Regions from separate parts of the Aeromonas bestiarum genome, predicted to be linked through region 3. Evidence: predicted binding sites of a transcription regulator. Region 3 holds the regulator's gene; each other region holds the start of a gene.
The links. The regulator sigma-54, encoded in region 3, starts transcription at its own class of promoters, with help from an activator protein. The targets are predictions, from matches to a motif close to TGGCACNGTTTTNGCTT.

Region 1 (6,150 bases), 1.0 Mb from region 3:
CTCCGAATCTTCGGCCTCGCCAAAGCCTGCACCCCAGAAATAGGGTTCTTCTGTTTCCCGCTCCAGCGAGCCCATGGCAGCTCCGACGAGCTGCGCCGCATTGGCAACTTGAATATCTTCCGGAACCCTTTGTCCATCAGTGATATAGCTGATGGGCAGTGCATTCTGGATACACACGTTAATCACTTCGCCCAGATTCAGACTCTCATCCAATTTGGTAAGTATGCAGCCGCTTAATGGAATACGCCGGAAATGGTCCACCGCCTCCTGCATCACCCGACGCTGGGAAGTGGCGGACATCACCAGGTAGCTGCGGATGCGTACCTTGGCATTCTTGACCAGGGTATCGAGCTGCTCGGTCAGACGGATATCCCGCTGCCCCACCCCGGCGGTATCGATCAGTACCAGCCGACGATGGCGGAACTGATAGAGCGCAGTGGCCAGCTCCTCGGCATCCCTCACCTGCCGTACCGGGCAGCCCATGATGCGACCATAGGTCTGCAACTGCTCATGGGCGCCGATCCGGTAGTTGTCCGTGGTGATGAGCGCCACCTGCTCGGCGCCATACTTCATGGCAAACCGCGCCGCCAGCTTGGCGATGGTGGTGGTCTTGCCCACCCCGGTCGGTCCGAGCAGGGCAACCGCCCCACCCTGACGTAAAATATCGTCTTCACTGATCTTGAGCTGGGCGGTCAGCACCTCGGCCAACTGGGCCATGGCCTGATGGATGGACATGTCCTCGGGGATGAGGCCAGCCAGCTGATCGGCAAACGCATCGTCAAAGCCTATCTTCTTGAGCTCCTTGATGAGCAGGGCACGCATCGGCTCGCGACGTTCCACCTCCTGCCACATCAGCCCGGAGATCTGGTGCTCCAGCAACTTGCGGATGCTGGCCATCTCCTTGCGCATCCCTTCCATCTCGGGATCCCGCTGTGCGGGCTGGGAAGCGCGACCGGGAGCGGCCGCCCTGGCCTTCGGCTTGGCGGGCTCGGGAGCCGCACCCCACTGGCCCTGTTCGGCCAGCGTGCGGGGAGCTGAACCGGCGGCGGCAACGGGTGCAGCCCCCTTGAGAGCGGCCGGATTGGCCGGGTTCAACTTCTGCTGGCGCGCCAGCAGGGCGGCCAGGGTATCGGCATAGTGTTCGTTCTGTTCCTGGGCCTGGGTGGGCGCAGGACGGGTCATCTGCCGTCCGGCAGACGAGATATTGACGCTCTCATCGTTCAACTGACGGCGAACCGGCGCATCTTTGGGTCCCGGGACCTGGGATTGATAATCGACAGCGGCGACTATCTCCACCCCACCAGTGACCTTCTTGTTGGACATGATGACGGCGTCAGGCCCGAGAGTCTCCTTGACCTCGGCCAGAGCCGTTCGCATGTCCTTGGCAAAAAACCGCTTAATCTTCACCCGTCATCTCCGCTAACTAGTTCTGTCCTACCGCACTGACGATGCGGATTTGCTTGTCATCAGGCACTTCCTGATAAGACAGAACGCGCAATCCAGGAATGGCATTCTTGACAAATTTCGCCAGGGTATTGCGCAGTATCCCCGATGTCAGAAGCACGGCCGGTTGGCCTTCCAGTTCTTGTCGTTGAGTGGCTTCCACCAGCGAGCGTTGCATCCGCTCCGCCAGGCCCGGCTCTATGCCGGCACCATCACCACCCCCTGCCTGCAGGGATTGATGCAATATACGTTCCAATTCTGGTGCCAAGGTGATCACCGGCAGCTCGGGATCCGGGCCGGCAATCTCCTGCACTATCAGGCGACGCAGGGCGATACGGCAGGCTGCCGTCAGCACTTCCGGATCCGGACTGCGCGGGGCGTATTCCACCAGGGTCTGCAGGATAGTGCGCATATCGCGGATTGGCACGCCTTCATTGAGCAAATTCTGCAATACCTTCACCAGGTTACCCATGCTGATGACTTCAGGAACCAGTCCTTCCACCAGCTTGTTCTGATGCTTCCCTATCATGTCGAGCAGCTGTTGCACCTCGTCATGGCCCAGCAGCAGGGCCGCATGGTTGGAGAGGATCTGGCTCAGATGAGTGGCGACCACGGTGGCGGTATCCACCACCGTATAGCCGAGGGTCTGGGCCTGGGAGACCTGCTCCTTGGCGACCCACACGGCTTCCAGCCCGAAGGCGGGATCCCGGGTGGCGATACCCTGGATCTGGCCGAACACCTGACCCGGATTGATGGCCATTTCCTTATCATGGTAAACATTGGCCTCGCCGGTACTGACCCCCATCAAGGTGATGCGATATTGGTTGGGTGCGAGATCCAGGTTGTCGCGAATGTGCACGGCCGGCACCAGAAAGCCCAGCTCCTGGGAGAGTTTCTTGCGTACCCCCTTGATCCGGTTGAGCAGCTCCCCGCCCTGATTGCGATCCACCAGCGGGATGAGCTGATAGCCCACCTCCAGCCCTATGATGTCCACCGGCATCACGTCGTCCCAGCTCAGCTCTTTCTGTTCATGGGGTTGGTCGGTCGTGGCGGGCATCAGTTCACCCTTGGCAGCCTTGGCGGCGGCCCGTTTCTCGCGGCGCAGCAGCCACCAGGCACCGGCAGCCGAGAGAATCCCCAGGCTCAGGAAGGCAAAGTGCGGCATGCCGGGTACCAGCCCCATCATCAGCAGTATGCCGGCCGAGATGATCAGCGCCTTGGGGTTGTCAAACAGCTGGCCCAGCACGGCCGTGCCCATGTCCTGATCCGTGTTCTGCCGGGTCACTATGATGGCCGCGGCAATGGAGAGCAGCAGGGAGGGGATCTGGGCCACCAGACCGTCACCTATGGCCAGCAGGGTGTAGATCTGAGCCGCTTCACTGAAGGTCAGCTGGTGCTGCATCATGCCGATGATGAAGCCACCTATGATGTTGATGAAGAGGATCATGATACCCGCAATGGCATCCCCCTTCACGAATTTGGAGGCACCGTCCATGGAGCCGTAGAAGTCGGCTTCCTGGGTCACGTCCTGGCGGCGCTTCTTCGCCTCTTCCTGGTTGATAAGCCCGGCGTTCAAATCGGCATCTATGGCCATCTGTTTGCCTGGCATGGCATCCAGGGTAAAGCGGGCGCTCACCTCGGCGATCCGCCCGGCACCCTTGGTGATCACCACGAAGTTGATGATCATCAGGATCGTAAAGACGATGATGCCGACGGCATAGTTGCCGCCGATCACCACGTTGCCGAACGCCTCGATCACATGACCGGCCGCCGCACTGCCGTTGTGGCCTTCCAGCAAGACCACCCGGGTTGACGCCACGTTGAGCGCCAGACGCAGCAAGGTGGCGAGCAGCAAGACGGTTGGAAAGGCGGCAAATTCCAGCGGGCGTCGGGTATAGACGGCCACCAGCAGCACCACTATGGAGAGCGCGATATTGAAGGAGAAGAGTACATCCAGCATCAGCGGCGGTATGGGCAGCACGACCATACCTAGAGACGCCAGCACCAGCAGCGGTGTCCCCACCCCCTTGGTCAGCAATCCCCTGTGCTCTTTCAATCGGCCCAATGATGCCTGGAATTTCATCTTTTTTCTCAATCTCAAACCGCTGGTGCCAGATTAAAGCAAACATCAAGCCAACAATTCAATGCATTGATTTTAAATGATTTTATTTTTACTGTGTCAGAAGTTTGTCATTTGCGGAATTCAGGCGGAATGGGCAGATCCTTGGCGAGCGGATTGGGGCGCCGGCCACGGCCACGGCGGAACTTCTTGAGCTGATACACATAGGCCAGCACCTGAGCCACGGCGGCAAACAGCCCTTCCGGTATCTCGTGACCTATCTCGGTGGAGTGAAAGATGGCGCGGGTGAGCCCGGGAGAAGGCATGATGGGGATCTCGTACTCCCTTGCTATCTCCCTGATCTTCATCGCGATCTCATCAGTGCCCTTGGCCACTACCTTGGGCGCGGCCCCCGGCTTGGCGGTATCGTATTTGAGCGCCACCGAGTAGTGGGTCGGGTTGGTGATGACCACGTCCGCCTTGGGCACATCCCCCATCATGCGGCGCATCGCCATCTCCATCTGCAAGCGGCGGATCCGCCCCTTCACCTCGGGCTTGCCCTCGCTGTCCTTGAACTCGTCCTTGACCTCCTGCTTGGTCATCTTGAGCTGGCGCATGTGGTTCCACTGCTGGAACGGCACGTCTATGGCCACTATGGGGATGAGGGCGCAACAGAGGATGATCAGCATCCACAGCAGCAGATCCAGCGCATCTATGATGCCACCCGGGTAGCCCTCCAGGGAGAGGTTGAGCAGGTGGTTGAACTGGCTCGACAACATCCACCAGGCAAACAGGGTGATGAACACCACCTTGGCGATGGACTTGATCAGCTCGACCAAGGATTGCACCCCGAACATCCTCTTAAGACCATTCAAGGGGCTCAGCTTGCTCCACTTGGGCAGCATGGCCTCGGAGGAGAAGTTCATGCCCCCCATCAGGGTGTTGCCGACGAAGGCGGCGATGGCCACCAGCATGAACAGCAGGCCGAGCGGATGCAGCAGCTCCCTCAACAGGGCGGGCACCATGGCCCCCATGGCATTGGGATCGAAGGCCTGGTCCCGATCGAGCGTGAAGCCCATGGTGAGGATCTTGACCATGGCGCCGGCCAGACTCTCCTTGACCATCAAGAGACCAAAGACGGCCGCCAGCAGGACGCTGGCGGTACCCAGCTCCTTGGAACGTGCAATCTGCCCTTTTTCCCGGGCCTGTTGCAGTCGTTTGCCCGTGGGTTGTTCGGTACGTTCCTGATCGGTATCAGCCATGCTGCCGACCTCCGACACGCGGGAGCTTGCTCAGTTGTGCTCGCCCCCGGAAGGCATCGAGTCGTTTGCTACCCAGCTGCACGCAATCAGCCATTCTGGCCACCGAAGCACTGGACGTTGATGAGCTCGCAACTGGTCTCCTGCACCCGCTCCCACATGGAGTCGAAGTGGCCGAGGAAGCCGCCTATGGTGAGCCAGAGGATGAGCAGCCCGGACATCATGCTGACCGCGAAACCTATGCTGAAGATGTTGAGCTGGGGCGCCGCCCGCGTCATGACCCCGAACGCAAAGTTGATGAGCAGCAGCGCGACTATGGCCGACAGCGCCATCACCAGCGAGGCCTGGTACATGACCCCCAGGAATCCGACCAAGCTGCGAATGGCGGGCAGGGTGAGCCCGGCATCTGAGACCGGCAAGGTGTCAAAACTCAGCACCACCATGCGCAGCATGATGAGGTGACCATCCACCGCCAGAAACACCAGGGTCGCCAGCATCAGGTAGAACTGGCCCACCACGGGGGCCGACTGGCCATTCATGGGATCCACCAGGGTGGCAAAGCCCAGACTGGTCTGCATGGCGATGATCTGACCGGCCATCACGAAGCTCTCCATCAGAAACTGGGTCATGAGACCAAGCGCTATGCCGATGAGCAACTGCTGGGTCAACACCAGAAAACTGCCGACGGAGAACAGCTCTATCTTGGGCATGGGGGGCAACAGGGGAGCGATCATGAAGGTCAGCGCCAGCGCCAACCCAATACGGATGCGGGCCGGCGTCAGGCGACTGCCAAACACCGCCATCACCATCAACAGGCCGCTCACCCGCGCCAGCGGCCAGAGGATGGAAGACAACCACTCCATGATGAGAGCGGTCGTGTAGGTCATCTCACCACCCCGGAAGTGGCGTGAGATGTCGCCATCAGCGGGCCGTCAGAGGACGTCCCAGGGGCTTGCCGGGCATGGCTCATCCCACCACCTCGGGAATCTGGCTCACCATCAGCAGGAAGAAATCCATCAGACTCTGCAAGCCCCAGTGCGCGCCCGCCCCCAGCGCAAACAGGGTGACGATGAGACGGGGCAGGAAGCTCAAGGTCTGTTCGTTGATGGAGGTGGCGGCCTGAAAGATGGCCACCAGCAGGCCGACGCACAGGCTCGGCAGGATCACGGCGCACACCATGATGGTCACCAGCCAGAGTGCCTCGCGAAAGACGTCGACAAAGGTTTCCGGACTCATGCTGCTTGCTCCTTGCGTTTGTCCGCCTTAACCACCGGCACCCAGCCCTAAACTGTTGACCAGTGAGCCCAGGATCAGGTTCCAGCCATCCACCATGACGAACAGCATCAATTTAAATGGCAGGGAGACCAGAACGAGGTTGAAAGAGAGCAT
Region 2 (6,150 bases), 680 kb from region 3:
GCGGATCGGCGGAGTCAGCACCTGGGCTTCATCGGTACCGGAGGCACGCATGTTGGTCAGCTGCTTGCCCTTCAGGCAGTTCACTGTCAGGTCGTTGGAACGGGAGTGAATACCGATCACCTGGCCTTCGTACACTTCGGTCGCGTGACCGATGAACAGACGACCACGGTCTTGCAGACCGAACAGGGCGAAGGTCAGAGCCTTGCCGGTAGCGTTGGAGATCAGCACGCCGTTCTGACGCTCGCCGATGCTGCCACCCTTGTGCGGACCGTAATGGTCGAAGGTGTGGTACAGCAGACCGGTACCTGAGGTCATGGTCAGGAACTCGGTCTGGAAGCCGATCAGGCCACGACTCGGGATCATGAAGTCAAGACGGACACGGCCCTTGCCATCCGGGGTCATGTTGGTCATCTCGCCCTTACGCAGGCCGAGTTGCTCCATCACGGAACCCTGGTGGATCTCTTCCACGTCGACAGTCACGGTTTCGAACGGTTCGTGCAGAACGCCGTCCACTGTGCGCAGGATAACTTCCGGACGGGATACCGCCAGCTCGTAGCCTTCGCGACGCATGTTTTCGATCAGGATGGAGAGGTGCAATTCACCACGACCGGATACGCGGAACTTGTCCGGATCTTCGGTCTCTTCCACACGCAGGGCCACGTTGTGGACCAGCTCCTGGTTCAGACGCTCCAGGATGTTGCGGGAGGTCACGAACTTGCCTTCTTTGCCGGCGAACGGTGAGGTGTTGACCTGGAAGGTCATGTTCACGGTCGGCTCGTCAACGGAGAGCGGCGGCAGGGCTTGAACAGCGCCGTTGTCACAGATGGTGTCGGAGATTTTCAGCTCGCCCAGACCAGTGATGGCGATGATGTCGCCCGCTTGCGCGTCAACCACTTCGGTACGGGACAGACCCAGGTAGCCAAGCACCTGACCGACTTTGCCGGTACGGGTCTTGCCATCGGCACCGACGACGGTGACTTGCTGGTTGGTCTTGACGCGACCACGGCTGATGCGGCCGATACCGATAACACCCACGTAGGAGTTGTAGTCCAGCTGGGAGATTTGCATCTGGAAGGCACCGGCGGGGTCACCCTTCGGCTGCTCGACGTTGTCAACGATGGCCTGGAACAGGGGTTCCATGTTGTCGGACTCAACGCCCTGATCCAGGGTAGCCCAACCGTTCAGTGCAGAGGCGTAGACAACTTTGAAGTCCAGTTGCTCATCGGTGGCACCCAGGTTGTCGAACAGGTCGAATACCTGATCCATTACCCAGTCAGGACGAGCACCCGGACGGTCGATCTTGTTGATGACCACGATCGGCTTCAGACCCTGGGCGAAGGCTTTCTGGGTCACGAAACGAGTCTGCGGCATAGGGCCGTCAACAGCATCAACCAGCAGCAGCACGGAGTCGACCATGGACATGACGCGCTCTACTTCACCACCGAAGTCGGCGTGACCCGGGGTATCAACGATGTTGATGCGGTAGTCGTTCCAGCGGATCGCAGTGTTCTTGGCGAGAATGGTAATACCACGTTCCTTTTCCAGATCGTTGGAATCCATCAGACGCTCTTGACCATCAGTGGTACGGTCCAGGGTTCCAGACTGCTGCAGCAGCTTATCAACCAGGGTAGTTTTGCCGTGGTCTACGTGCGCAATAATCGCAATATTGCGTAAATTCTCTAACATTCTCGCCTCAATCACCGGGTAAAATTGGGCGCTAATTGTACTCTCGCCTTTGTGATCTGCCTAGCAGAATTGCAGTGCATTCACGCATAACAGGGGATCGGGATCATGGACCTTCCGTTCAAAGCCTGCTTAGATGGGGGCTGACCGTATACTGCGCACCATTTTAGTGCACCAAAACGATCCACTGTTGCACTACTTTGAGGCGTAACGCGCTGAGATGGCGGGTCTTGGGGCAGGCTTATAGTCGCAAATGCCCTGAAATCAAGCTGTCACAAACTTGGCACGATACTGGCTTATGTGAATGTGATGACGCATTCACCCTAAGAGTTTTAACACCGGAGGTTACTTAGCATGTCAGCCCAGAACGTTTTGGCCCTGATCCAGGAACACGAAGTCAAGTTTGTTGACCTGCGCTTTACCGACACCAAGGGTAAAGAGCAGCACGTATCCATCCCTTCCCACCAGGTCAACGAAGACTTCTTCGAAGACGGCAAGATGTTCGATGGCTCCTCCATCGGCGGCTGGAAGGGCATCAACGAGTCTGACATGGTGCTGATGCCGGATGCGGCCTCCGCCAAGCTGGATCCGTTCACCGAAGAGACCACCCTGAACATCGTCTGCGATGTGCTGGAACCGGCCACCATGCAAGGTTACGACCGCGATCCGCGCTCCATCTCCAAGCGTGCCGAAGATTTCCTGAAAGCCAGCGGCATCGCTGACACCGTGCTGTTCGGGCCGGAGCCGGAATTCTTCATGTTCGACAACATCACCTTCTCGAACACCATGGGCCACAGCTTCGTGAAAATCGAATCTGAAGAAGCCGCCTGGAACTCGGGTACCGAGTATGAGCACGGCAACAAGGGCCACCGTCCGTTCGTGAAAGGCGGTTACTTCCCGGTTGCACCGGTCGACTCCTCCCAGGACATCCGCGCCGCCATGTGTCTGGTGCTGGAAGAGATGGGCCAGGTCGTTGAAGCTCACCACCACGAAGTGGCGACCGCCGGTCAGAACGAGATCGCGACTCGTTTCAACACCCTCACCCTGAAAGCGGATGAAGTGCAGGTGCTGAAGTACGTGATCCACAACGTGGCCCACGCCTACAACAAGACAGTCACCTTCATGCCGAAACCCATGTTCGGTGACAACGGCTCCGGCATGCACTGCCACCAGTCCCTGGCCAAGAACGGCGTCAACCTGTTCGCCGGCGACCTGTACGGCGGTCTGTCCGAGATGGCACTGCACTACATCGGCGGTATCATCAAGCACGCCAAGGCCATCAACGCCTTCGCCAACCCGACCACCAACTCCTACAAGCGTCTGGTGCCGGGTTATGAAGCACCTGTCATGCTGGCCTACTCCGCCCGCAACCGCTCTGCCTCCATCCGTATCCCGGTAGTGCCGAGCCCGAAAGCCCGTCGCATCGAAGTACGCTTCCCGGATCCGGCTGCCAACCCGTACCTGGCGTTCGCAGCCCAGCTGATGGCCGGTCTGGACGGCATCATCAACAAGATCCATCCAGGCGATGCCATGGACAAGAACTTGTATGACCTGCCGCCGGAAGAAGCCGCCGAAGTGCCGACCGTTGCCGGCTCTCTGGACGAAGCCCTGGCCGCACTGGACAGCGATCGCGAGTTCCTGACCCGCGGTGGCGTGTTCAGCGATGACTTCATCAACTCCTACCTGGAACTGAAACAGCAGGATGTTGACCGCGTGCGCATGACCCCGCACCCGCTGGAGTTTGAACTGTACTACTCCGTTTAATCCGGACCACAGCTCAGAACTTGACCAAACCCGCCAACAGGCGGGTTTTTTCTCTGATAGGATTAAGCAAAATCCCGTCAAGGAGAGATGGATGAGAAACACATACCCCGTATGGGCACTGAGTCTGCTGCTGGCGAGCATGGGGGCTCAGGCCGCCAAGGTGTACTCCTGGACAGACAGCAAGGGTGTCGTCCACTACACGGATGCCCCTCCCCCCGGCCAGCAGGCCAAAGAAGTGGATCTGCGGGTTGCCCCTCTCATTGGCAGCTCGCCGCGCTCGGTACAGGTGGAGAACTTCAACAGCCTGACCGGCGTCGATGCCAAGAAGGAGAAGGAAGCGGCCAAGCTGGTGATCGAGCTGCTCTCACCAGAACAGGGCAGCACGCTGCGCGACAACACGGGCAACGTGGTGTTCCAGGGCCAGATCAGCCCGAAAGCGCCGACCCAGTACGACGTGCGCCTGACGCTGGATGGCAAGGCGGCCCCCATAGTCAACAATGGCCTGGCCATTCGGGTCGAGAACCTGGATCGCGGTGCGCACGAGGCCCAACTCGAGCTGCTGGCCAAAGACGGTACGATCCTTGCTAAATCCAGGGTAGTCACCTTCTACCTGCACCGAGCCAGCCTCAATCCGGCACCAAAAGTGACCCCGCTCCCCAACAAGGGGTGATCCTGTGCATCGATACGGGTAGACTAAATGCACCACGTTGGTGCATTACTGGTGTATAGCACCGTTTTAGGGAGAAACCTGTGCCAACCCGCCCGGATCAAGCCAAGATACTGCTCGATAACTTGCTGACCGCCGTCATCCTGATGGATGAGCGGCTCTGCATCCAGTTCGTCAACCCGGCGGCCGAACAACTGCTCTCCCTCAGCCAGCGCCGGCTGATCGGGATCGAGCTGCCCCATCTGCTGGAACACATCTCCCTCGATCTGCAACGTCTCAAGCAGTGCCTCACCTCGGGGCAGGGCTTCACCGACAGCGAAGTGACCCTGGTGGTGGAAGGAGAACCCAGACTGGTGGAGATGAGCGTGAGCCCGCTCGCCGACCATGAACAAAGGTTGATGGTGGTGGAGCTGCGCAAGATCGATCAGCAGAAGAAGATCAGCCAGGAGCTGCAACAACATGCCCAGCAGCAGGCGGCCAAGGAATTGGTGCGCGGTCTGGCCCACGAGATAAAGAACCCTCTCGGCGGCCTGCGCGGCGCGGCCCAACTGTTGCAAAAAGAGCTGCCGGATCCGGCCTTGCGTGAATACACCGGCATCATCATAGAGCAGGCCGACCGGCTGCGAGTGCTGGTCGATCGCCTGCTCGGTCCACAACGCCCGGGTCGTCACCAGATGCACAATGTCCACTCGGTGCTGGAACAGGTACGCCGCCTGGTGGAGCTGGAGCTGCCGCCGACGGTCCGCATAGAACGGGATTATGATCCCAGCATTCCGGAATTCGAGATGGAGCCGGATCAGCTGCAGCAGGCGTTTCTCAACATGGTGCGCAACGCCGCCGAGGCCATAGGCGAGCAAACCGGGCTCATCCGCATCAAGACCCGCACCGCCTTCCAGATCACCATCCACGGCCAGCGCTACCGGCTGGCGGCCGAGATCAAGATCATCGACAACGGCCCCGGCATTCCCGATGCCATCCGCGATACCCTCTTCTACCCCATGATCACCGGCAAGGAGGGAGGCACCGGGCTCGGCCTCTCCATCGCCCAGAACCTGATCGATCAGCACAAGGGGCGGATCGACTGCATCAGCTGGCCAGGCCACACCGAATTCACCATCTTTCTACCGCTTCGCAAATAAGGGAACGTCATGACAGCAAAAGTGTGGATCGTCGATGACGACAGTTCTATCCGCTGGGTGCTGGAACGCACCCTCGGCAGCGAAGGCTTCGAGTGCGAGAGCTTCGCCGACGGCGAGGCCCTGCTGAGCTCGCTGGAGATGCGATCGCCGGATGTGATCCTCTCCGATATCCGCATGCCCGGCATAGACGGCCTCAGCCTGCTGGAGCAGATCCACCGCCGCCAGGCCGATCTGCCCATCATCATAATGACGGCCCACTCGGACCTGGACAGCGCGGTCAACGCTTACCAGCGCGGCGCCTTCGAGTACCTGCCCAAGCCGTTCGACATCGACGAGGCGGTCACCCTGGTGCGCCGCGCCGAGAATCACCTGAAAGAGCAGCGCACCAAGCGCAAGTCTCGTCAGCAAGAAGCCACCGCCACACCCGAGATCATCGGCGAGGCGCCGGCGATGCAGGAGGTGTTTCGCGCCATAGGCCGGCTGTCGCGCTCCAGCATCTCTGTGCTGATCAACGGCCAGAGCGGCACCGGCAAGGAGCTGGTCGCCCACGCGCTGCACAAGCACAGCCCGCGCGCCCACAAAAACTTCATCGCCCTCAACATGGCGGCCATCCCGAAAGATCTCATCGAATCCGAGCTGTTTGGCCATGAGAAGGGGGCCTTCACCGGCGCCAACAACATACGTCACGGCCGCTTCGAGCAGGCCGACGGTGGCACCCTGTTTCTCGACGAAATAGGCGACATGCCGCTGGATGTGCAGACCCGCTTGCTGCGGGTGCTGGCCGATGGCCAGTTCTACCGGGTCGGTGGCCATCAACCGGTGCAGGTGGACGTGCGGATCATCGCCGCCACCCACCAGAATCTGGAGAGGCGGGTCGCCGACGGCGAATTCCGGGAA
Region 3 (6,150 bases):
CGTCCTTGGGGATGCCGTACTTGAAGCCGAACGACTCGAACACCAGCACCAGCTCATTCTCTTTCTTGCCGAGCACCCGGGTCTTGATGAGCTCGCTCAGGTCGTGAATGCTGAGGTTGGTGGTGTCGATGCGCAGGTCGGCGGTCGAGGAGAGCGGTGCCAGCAGGTGGGTCTCCTCCCGGATCGCCTCATCCAGCGACAGCTGTTTGCGCGACAGAGGATGCAACCGGCGACTCTCGCCGTAACGCTTGAGCAGGGTGGAGTTTTCCGCATCGAAGAAGAAGCTGGAAAATTCGACCCGGCCCTCGTTGCGCACCTGGGCCAGCAGGGTCTCCAGCTTGTCCGGGCTCACCGGCAGGTTGCGCACGTCTATGCTGACCGCCAGCTTGTCATACTGGCTCTCGACCGAGACGATCAGCTGGGGCAGCAGGTTGACCGGCAGGTTATCCACGCAGTAATAACCGAGATCCTCCAGCACACGCAGGGCAACTGTCTTGCCCGAGCCGGAGCGCCCACTTACCACTATTAATTGCATCTTGTTCCCTCACCGCTTGGAGTCATGACGGGGGCCTGCATATCAGGCCGAGGTCATGATCTGATAGAGATCTTCATCGCTGGTTGCCTGGCGCAACTGGCGGCAAACCGCCTTGTCACCCAGTTTGGATGCCATCAGGGAAAGGGTCTTGAGGTGCTGCTTGCACTCGCTTTCCGGCACCAGCAGGGCAAAGAGCAGGTCAACCGGTTGATTGTCGATGGAGTCGAAGGGGATAGGCTCTGCGAAGGTCATCAGGATGGCGGTCGGCGGAAACTCGTCACCGATCCGGCCGTGGGGAATGGCGATACCGGCACCGATACCGGTACTGCCCATCTTTTCTCGGGCCAGCAGGCACTCGAATAACGCCTGACGAGAGGTCCCCAGGCGCTCAGCGGCTAATTCACTGATGATCTCAAGGGCGCGTTTCTTGCTGGTACAAGGGACCGCACTTTTGGTGCAGTCCCGACTCAGTATGTGTTCAAGTTGCATAGTTATTTTTGATTTAACTTATCTTTGTGCTTGATGATCTGCCGATCCAGCTTGTCCAGCAGGGTATCAATCGCAGCATACATGTCGGCATGCTGTGAATTGGCGAACACCTCGCCACCGCTGACATGCAGCTTGGCTTCGGCGATCTGGTTCAGTTTTTCTACGCTCAACACCACATGAACATTGTTGATGTGGTCAAAGTGACGCTCGAGTTTGGCAAATTTGTTGTTCACATAATCACGCAGAGCTTCGGTGATCTCGACATGGTGTCCGGTCAGGTTAATTTGCATAACGTCTTCCTTTTGTTTTGCCTAAACCAGGCGTTTGCGCTGATTGGATGGCGGGATCAACAAGGATTCACGGTACTTTGCGATCGTGCGTCTCGCCACCATAATACCCTGTTCGGCCAGCAAATCCGCGATCTTGCTATCACTTAGCGGCTTGGCGGGATTCTCTGCCGTCACCAGCTTCTTGATCAGCGCGCGAATTGCGGTCGATGAGCACTCTCCTCCTCCTTCGGTATTCACATGACTGGAGAAAAAAAACTTCAGTTCGAAGATGCCGCGGGGCGTATGCATGTATTTCTGGGTCGTTACCCGGGAGATAGTTGACTCATGCATCTCTACCGCTTCGGCGATGTCGTTGAGCACCATGGGCTTCATGGCCTCTTCACCATACTCGAAAAAGCCCTGTTGCTGCTCGACAATGCAGCTGGCCACCTTGAGCAGGGTGTCATTGCGACTCTCCAGGCTCTTGATGAACCACTTCGCCTCTTGCAGATGGGAACGGATGAACTGGGTGTCCTGGCTGGTGCGCGCCTGGCGTGCCATGGCGGCATAGGTCTCGTTGACCCGGATGCGCGGCGCGGAATCGGGATTGAGCTCGACCACCCATTTGGTACCCTTCTTGACCACGGTCACATCCGGGATCACGTACTGGGAGTCGCTCTGTATGATGCCATTGCCCGGTCTGGGCTCCAGCTGCTGGATGAGATCCAGTACCTCCTTGAGGTCGCTCTCCTTGAGCCGGGTCTTGCGCGCCAGGGTGCGATAATCGCGATTGCCGAGCAAGTCCATGTGCTCGTTGATCACCTCTCTGGCCTCGGTGAGCCAGGGCAGTTCGGGGGCGTATTGACCGAGCTGGATCAACAGGCATTCCTGTACCGAACGGGCGGCGATGCCGACCGGATCGAAATGCTGCACTCGCTTGAGCACGGCCTCGACCTCGTCGAGTTCCACCTCGACATCCTCGCTGCTCACCGCCGCCTGTATATCTTCGAGGGAGACGGTCAGATAACCGGAGTCGTCGATGGCATCTATGATGGCGAGGGCTATGGCGGCATCCAGATCGCTGAACGGCGTGAGTCGCATCTGCCACAGCAGATAGTCCTGCAGATTCTCGGTGGTTTCGCCCTGATAGACGCTGTCTTCCCCATCGTGGATGGGGCCTGCGCTCTGGGCCGTGCCGGCCGAGTAGACATCCTCCCAGGTGGTATCCACCGGCAACTCGTCCGGCATCTGATCCTGGGCCATGGCATCGCTGGAGTCGAGCTGACTGGCGTCGACCGGCTCTTCCGGGCTGGTCTCCTGCACCTCATTCTCCTCTTGCTCCAGCAAGGGGTTGTTATCGAGCGCTTGCTGAATTTCCTGCTGGAGTTCCAGGGTGGAGAGCTGGAGCAGACGAATCGCTTGTTGTAATTGCGGCGTCATGGTCAGGGACTGACCGAGACGCAACTGTAATGTCGGCTTCATCTACGTCGGGATATCCTTATGTTCAGCGAGGCAGTCGTCACAGGAAATGAAGAGATGCCCCCTTACTATAGACTGAATTGATCGCCCAAATAGACGCGCTTGACCTGTTCATCGGCCAGTATCTCGGCCGGCGCACCTTCGGCAATCATCTTGCCGTGGCTGACGATATAAGCCTTCTCGCATACGTCCAGAGTCTCTCTGACGTTGTGGTCGGTGATCAAGACGCCCAGGCCTCTATCTTTCAGATGCTGGATGATCTTCTTGATGTCTATCACAGAAATGGGGTCGACCCCGGCAAACGGCTCATCCAGCAGGATAAAACGCGGCTCGGCCGCCAGCGCGCGGGCGATCTCGACCCGGCGTCGCTCCCCCCCGGACAGACTCTGACCCAGGTTGTCGCGAATGTGGGTGATATTGAACTCTTCCAGCAGCTGTTCGACCTTGTCTTCCCGCTCTTCGCGGCTCAGCCCCTTGCGGGTCTGCATGACCCCCATCAGGTTGTCGAACACCGACAGGCGGCGGAAAATGGAGGCCTCCTGCGGCAGATAGCCGATGCCGTTGCGGGCTCGGATATGCATGGGCTGCAGGCTGATGTCCTGATCGTCTATGGTGATGAGACCGGCATCGCTCTGCACCAGTCCCACTATCATGTAGAAGGAGGTGGTCTTGCCGGCGCCATTCGGACCTAACAATCCGACGATCTGGCCGGTACCTACTTCCAGGCTCACATCGCTGACCACCATGCGGCGCTTGTAACTTTTTTGCAGGCCGACTGCTTTCAACACTGCCATGGCTTATTTTCCCTGCTTCTTCTGATCGGCGGGCTTGTCGAAGTTCTCTACCTGATCCGGCAGGAACACCGTCTTGACGCGCTGGGTCGGGCCCTTGCTCTCGGCGATCATCTTCTGTTTGACGATGTCGTAACGGATCAGATCGCCGTTGACCTGGCTGTCTTCCTGCTTGAGCTGGCCATTGCCGGTGATGGTCACCAGCCGGTTCTTCAGCTCGTAGCGGATGCTGTTGCCGTGGGCATTGACCGGCTTGCCGTTGTCCAGGATCTGGAAGAAGGTGGCGGGATTGCCATAGGCCGTCATCACCTCGGCCCCTTTCTCGCCGGAGCGGATCACCACTACCTTGTCGGCCTTAATCTTGATGGTGCCCTGAGTGATGATGACATCGTCACTGAAGGTGATGCGGTTGTCCTGCATCTCGGCCACCTGTTTGACCGCATCCACGTAGACCTTCTCGGCAAAGTCGGACTCTTTGGCGCTCACGGTGCCGCACAGCAGCAGGGCCGCGAGGGCCAGATTAACGTTTTTCATTGAAATAGATGGCATGACCCTGGTCCAGTAATTCAAAATATTTGCGTTCCAGATGACCCTTCAGGCCAACGCCCTCGGTCTGGAAATCCTTACCCACTATGCTGACTTGCTGATTGCTTCTCACGTTCTGGGTCACCAGATCCAGCTCCATATAGGGGGTATCCAGCGTGGAGATGAAGGAGGCGGGCAGCAGGCCGTCCAGATGTACCTTGTCCCGCAGGATCACGTTGTCATCCGTGTTGAGCACGCCGGTATCGGCCGTGACTTTCCACTCGGCCTCGCCCTGCTTGTCGAACATGTAGACTACCGGCTTGTTGAAGGTGGCCTGTTCGAGGAGCTGGTAATACTCCGCATACTCGGACTCCAGCCGCTCGGTGCGCCGCCCATCTGCGTCAAAGCGGGTGGTGACCAGATTCTTGGCGGTGAAGTCCGGCTGATAGTTCTCGACCTTGGCGGTCGGCTCCGCCACCAGCTCTATGTCGCCGAGCTGCCAGGCGGCCAGCGCCACCAGAAAAAGCAGGGCGAACAGCAGCGTCTGTCTGCTCATACCGAGGCCTCTGGCTGATAGTCACCCAGCCCTTGTGCCTGCAGTATCAGGTCGCACACCTCGCGTACAGCACCCAGCCCACCGGCCAGTCGGGTCACCATGTCGGCCCGGGCCAGCACCAGTGGGTGAGCATCGGCCACGGCGATGCCAAGGCCACAGGCCTGCATCACCGGCAGATCTATGGTGTCATCACCCATGTAGGCGGCCTGCTCCGGCGTCAGTCCCAGCTTGGCCAGCAGTGCCTCGAAGTGGGGCAGCTTCTGATCCGCCCCCTGCACCAGATGCTGCACACCCAGGCTCTTCATCCGGTCGCTGACGATGCGGGAATTGCGCCCCGTGATGATGGCGATCTCGATCCCGGCGTTGAGCAAGGCGCGCATGCCGGCGCCGTCGCGGGTACAGAAGGTCTTCAGCTCTTCGCCATCATTGCCCATATAGATGAGGCCGTTGGAGAGGACTCCATCCACATCGCACACCAGCAGGCGGATCTGCGCCGCCCTGTCATACTGGCTGCGCGTCACCGGACCGTAGAGGGTCGGTACGTTTTGCATCAAATTACTCCGGCTTTCAGCAGGTCGTGCATGTTGAAGGCACCGAGCGGGCGCTTGTCCTCATCCACTACCAGTAATCCGTTGATCTTTCTGGTTTCCATCAATTTGACAGCTTCTGCCGCCATCATCTCGGGTCCTACGGTAACACAGTTGGCCGTCATCACCTTGGCGATCGGGGTGTGATGGATATCCACCTGCAGATCCAGGATGCGGCGCAAGTCACCATCGGTAAAGAGCCCGGCCAGCCGGCCATCGGCGTCGACGACAGCCGTCATCCCCAGCCCCTTGCGACTCACTTCCAGCAGCGCCTGGCTGATGGTGGCATCTATCCCCACCCGGGGCAACAGCTCGCCGCTGTGCATCAGGTCACCGACCCGCAGCAGCAACCGCTTGCCCAGCGACCCGCCAGGGTGAGAAAGGGCGAAGTCATCGGCGGTGAAACCGCGGGCTTCCAGCAGGGCAACCGCCAAGGCGTCCCCCATCACCAGAGTGGCCGTGGTGCTGGAGGTGGGCGCCAGCCCGAGCGGGCACGCCTCCTTCTCGACCCGTACGCACAGGTGCACGTTCGCTTCCTTGGCCATGGTGGAGGCGGGATTGCCCGTCATGCAGATCAACTGGATGCCACGGCGTTTGAGCACCGGCAGCAGGGCCAGGATCTCGTCACTCTCGCCCGAGTTGGAGATGGCGATGATGAGATCGCCGCTGGAGATCATCCCCAGATCCCCGTGACTGGCTTCGCCAGGGTGCAGGAAGAAGGCGGGGGTGCCGGTGCTGGCCAGGGTGGCAGCAATCTTGCTCCCGACATGACCTGACTTGCCCATGCCGGTGACCACGATTTTGCCACTGCAGCGCAGCACCAGGTTGCATGCCTGATCGAAGGCATCATTCAGGTACTGATAGAGTCCATCAATCGCTTGTTTTTCAATGTCCAGCACGGTACGGGCGCTGCGACGAA

Region 1: a site for sigma-54 is predicted at 3,563-3,579, ahead of flhA (flagellar biosynthesis protein FlhA). Genes of this name have one in related genera too.
Region 2: a site for sigma-54 is predicted at 1,965-1,981, ahead of glnA (glutamate--ammonia ligase). Genes of this name have one in related genera too.

Annotation. Positions count from the first base shown of each region.
Region 1 is NZ_CP064746.1:3,269,806-3,275,955, forward strand. It holds gene flhF (flagellar biosynthesis GTPase FlhF) at 1-1,407, opposite strand, end outside; gene flhA (flagellar biosynthesis protein FlhA) at 1,424-3,526, opposite strand; gene flhB (flagellar biosynthesis protein FlhB) at 3,634-4,764, opposite strand; gene fliR (flagellar biosynthetic protein FliR) at 4,851-5,648, opposite strand; gene fliQ (flagellar biosynthesis protein FliQ) at 5,728-5,997, opposite strand; gene IU367_RS15155 (hypothetical protein) at 6,025-6,150, opposite strand, start outside.
Region 2 is NZ_CP064746.1:216,443-222,592, reverse strand. It holds gene typA (translational GTPase TypA) at 1-1,686, opposite strand, end outside; gene glnA (glutamate--ammonia ligase) at 2,038-3,447, shown strand; gene IU367_RS01015 (DUF4124 domain-containing protein) at 3,539-4,117, shown strand; gene glnL (nitrogen regulation protein NR(II)) at 4,198-5,253, shown strand; gene glnG (nitrogen regulation protein NR(I)) at 5,263-6,150, shown strand, end outside.
Region 3 is NZ_CP064746.1:4,291,121-4,297,270, forward strand. It holds gene rapZ (RNase adapter RapZ) at 1-535, opposite strand, end outside; gene ptsN (PTS IIA-like nitrogen regulatory protein PtsN) at 578-1,024, opposite strand; gene hpf (ribosome hibernation promoting factor) at 1,027-1,314, opposite strand; gene IU367_RS19925 (RNA polymerase factor sigma-54) at 1,336-2,775, opposite strand; gene lptB (LPS export ABC transporter ATP-binding protein) at 2,841-3,566, opposite strand; gene lptA (lipopolysaccharide transport periplasmic protein LptA) at 3,570-4,097, opposite strand; gene lptC (LPS export ABC transporter periplasmic protein LptC) at 4,084-4,644, opposite strand; gene kdsC (3-deoxy-manno-octulosonate-8-phosphatase KdsC) at 4,641-5,195, opposite strand; gene IU367_RS19950 (KpsF/GutQ family sugar-phosphate isomerase) at 5,195-6,150, opposite strand, start outside.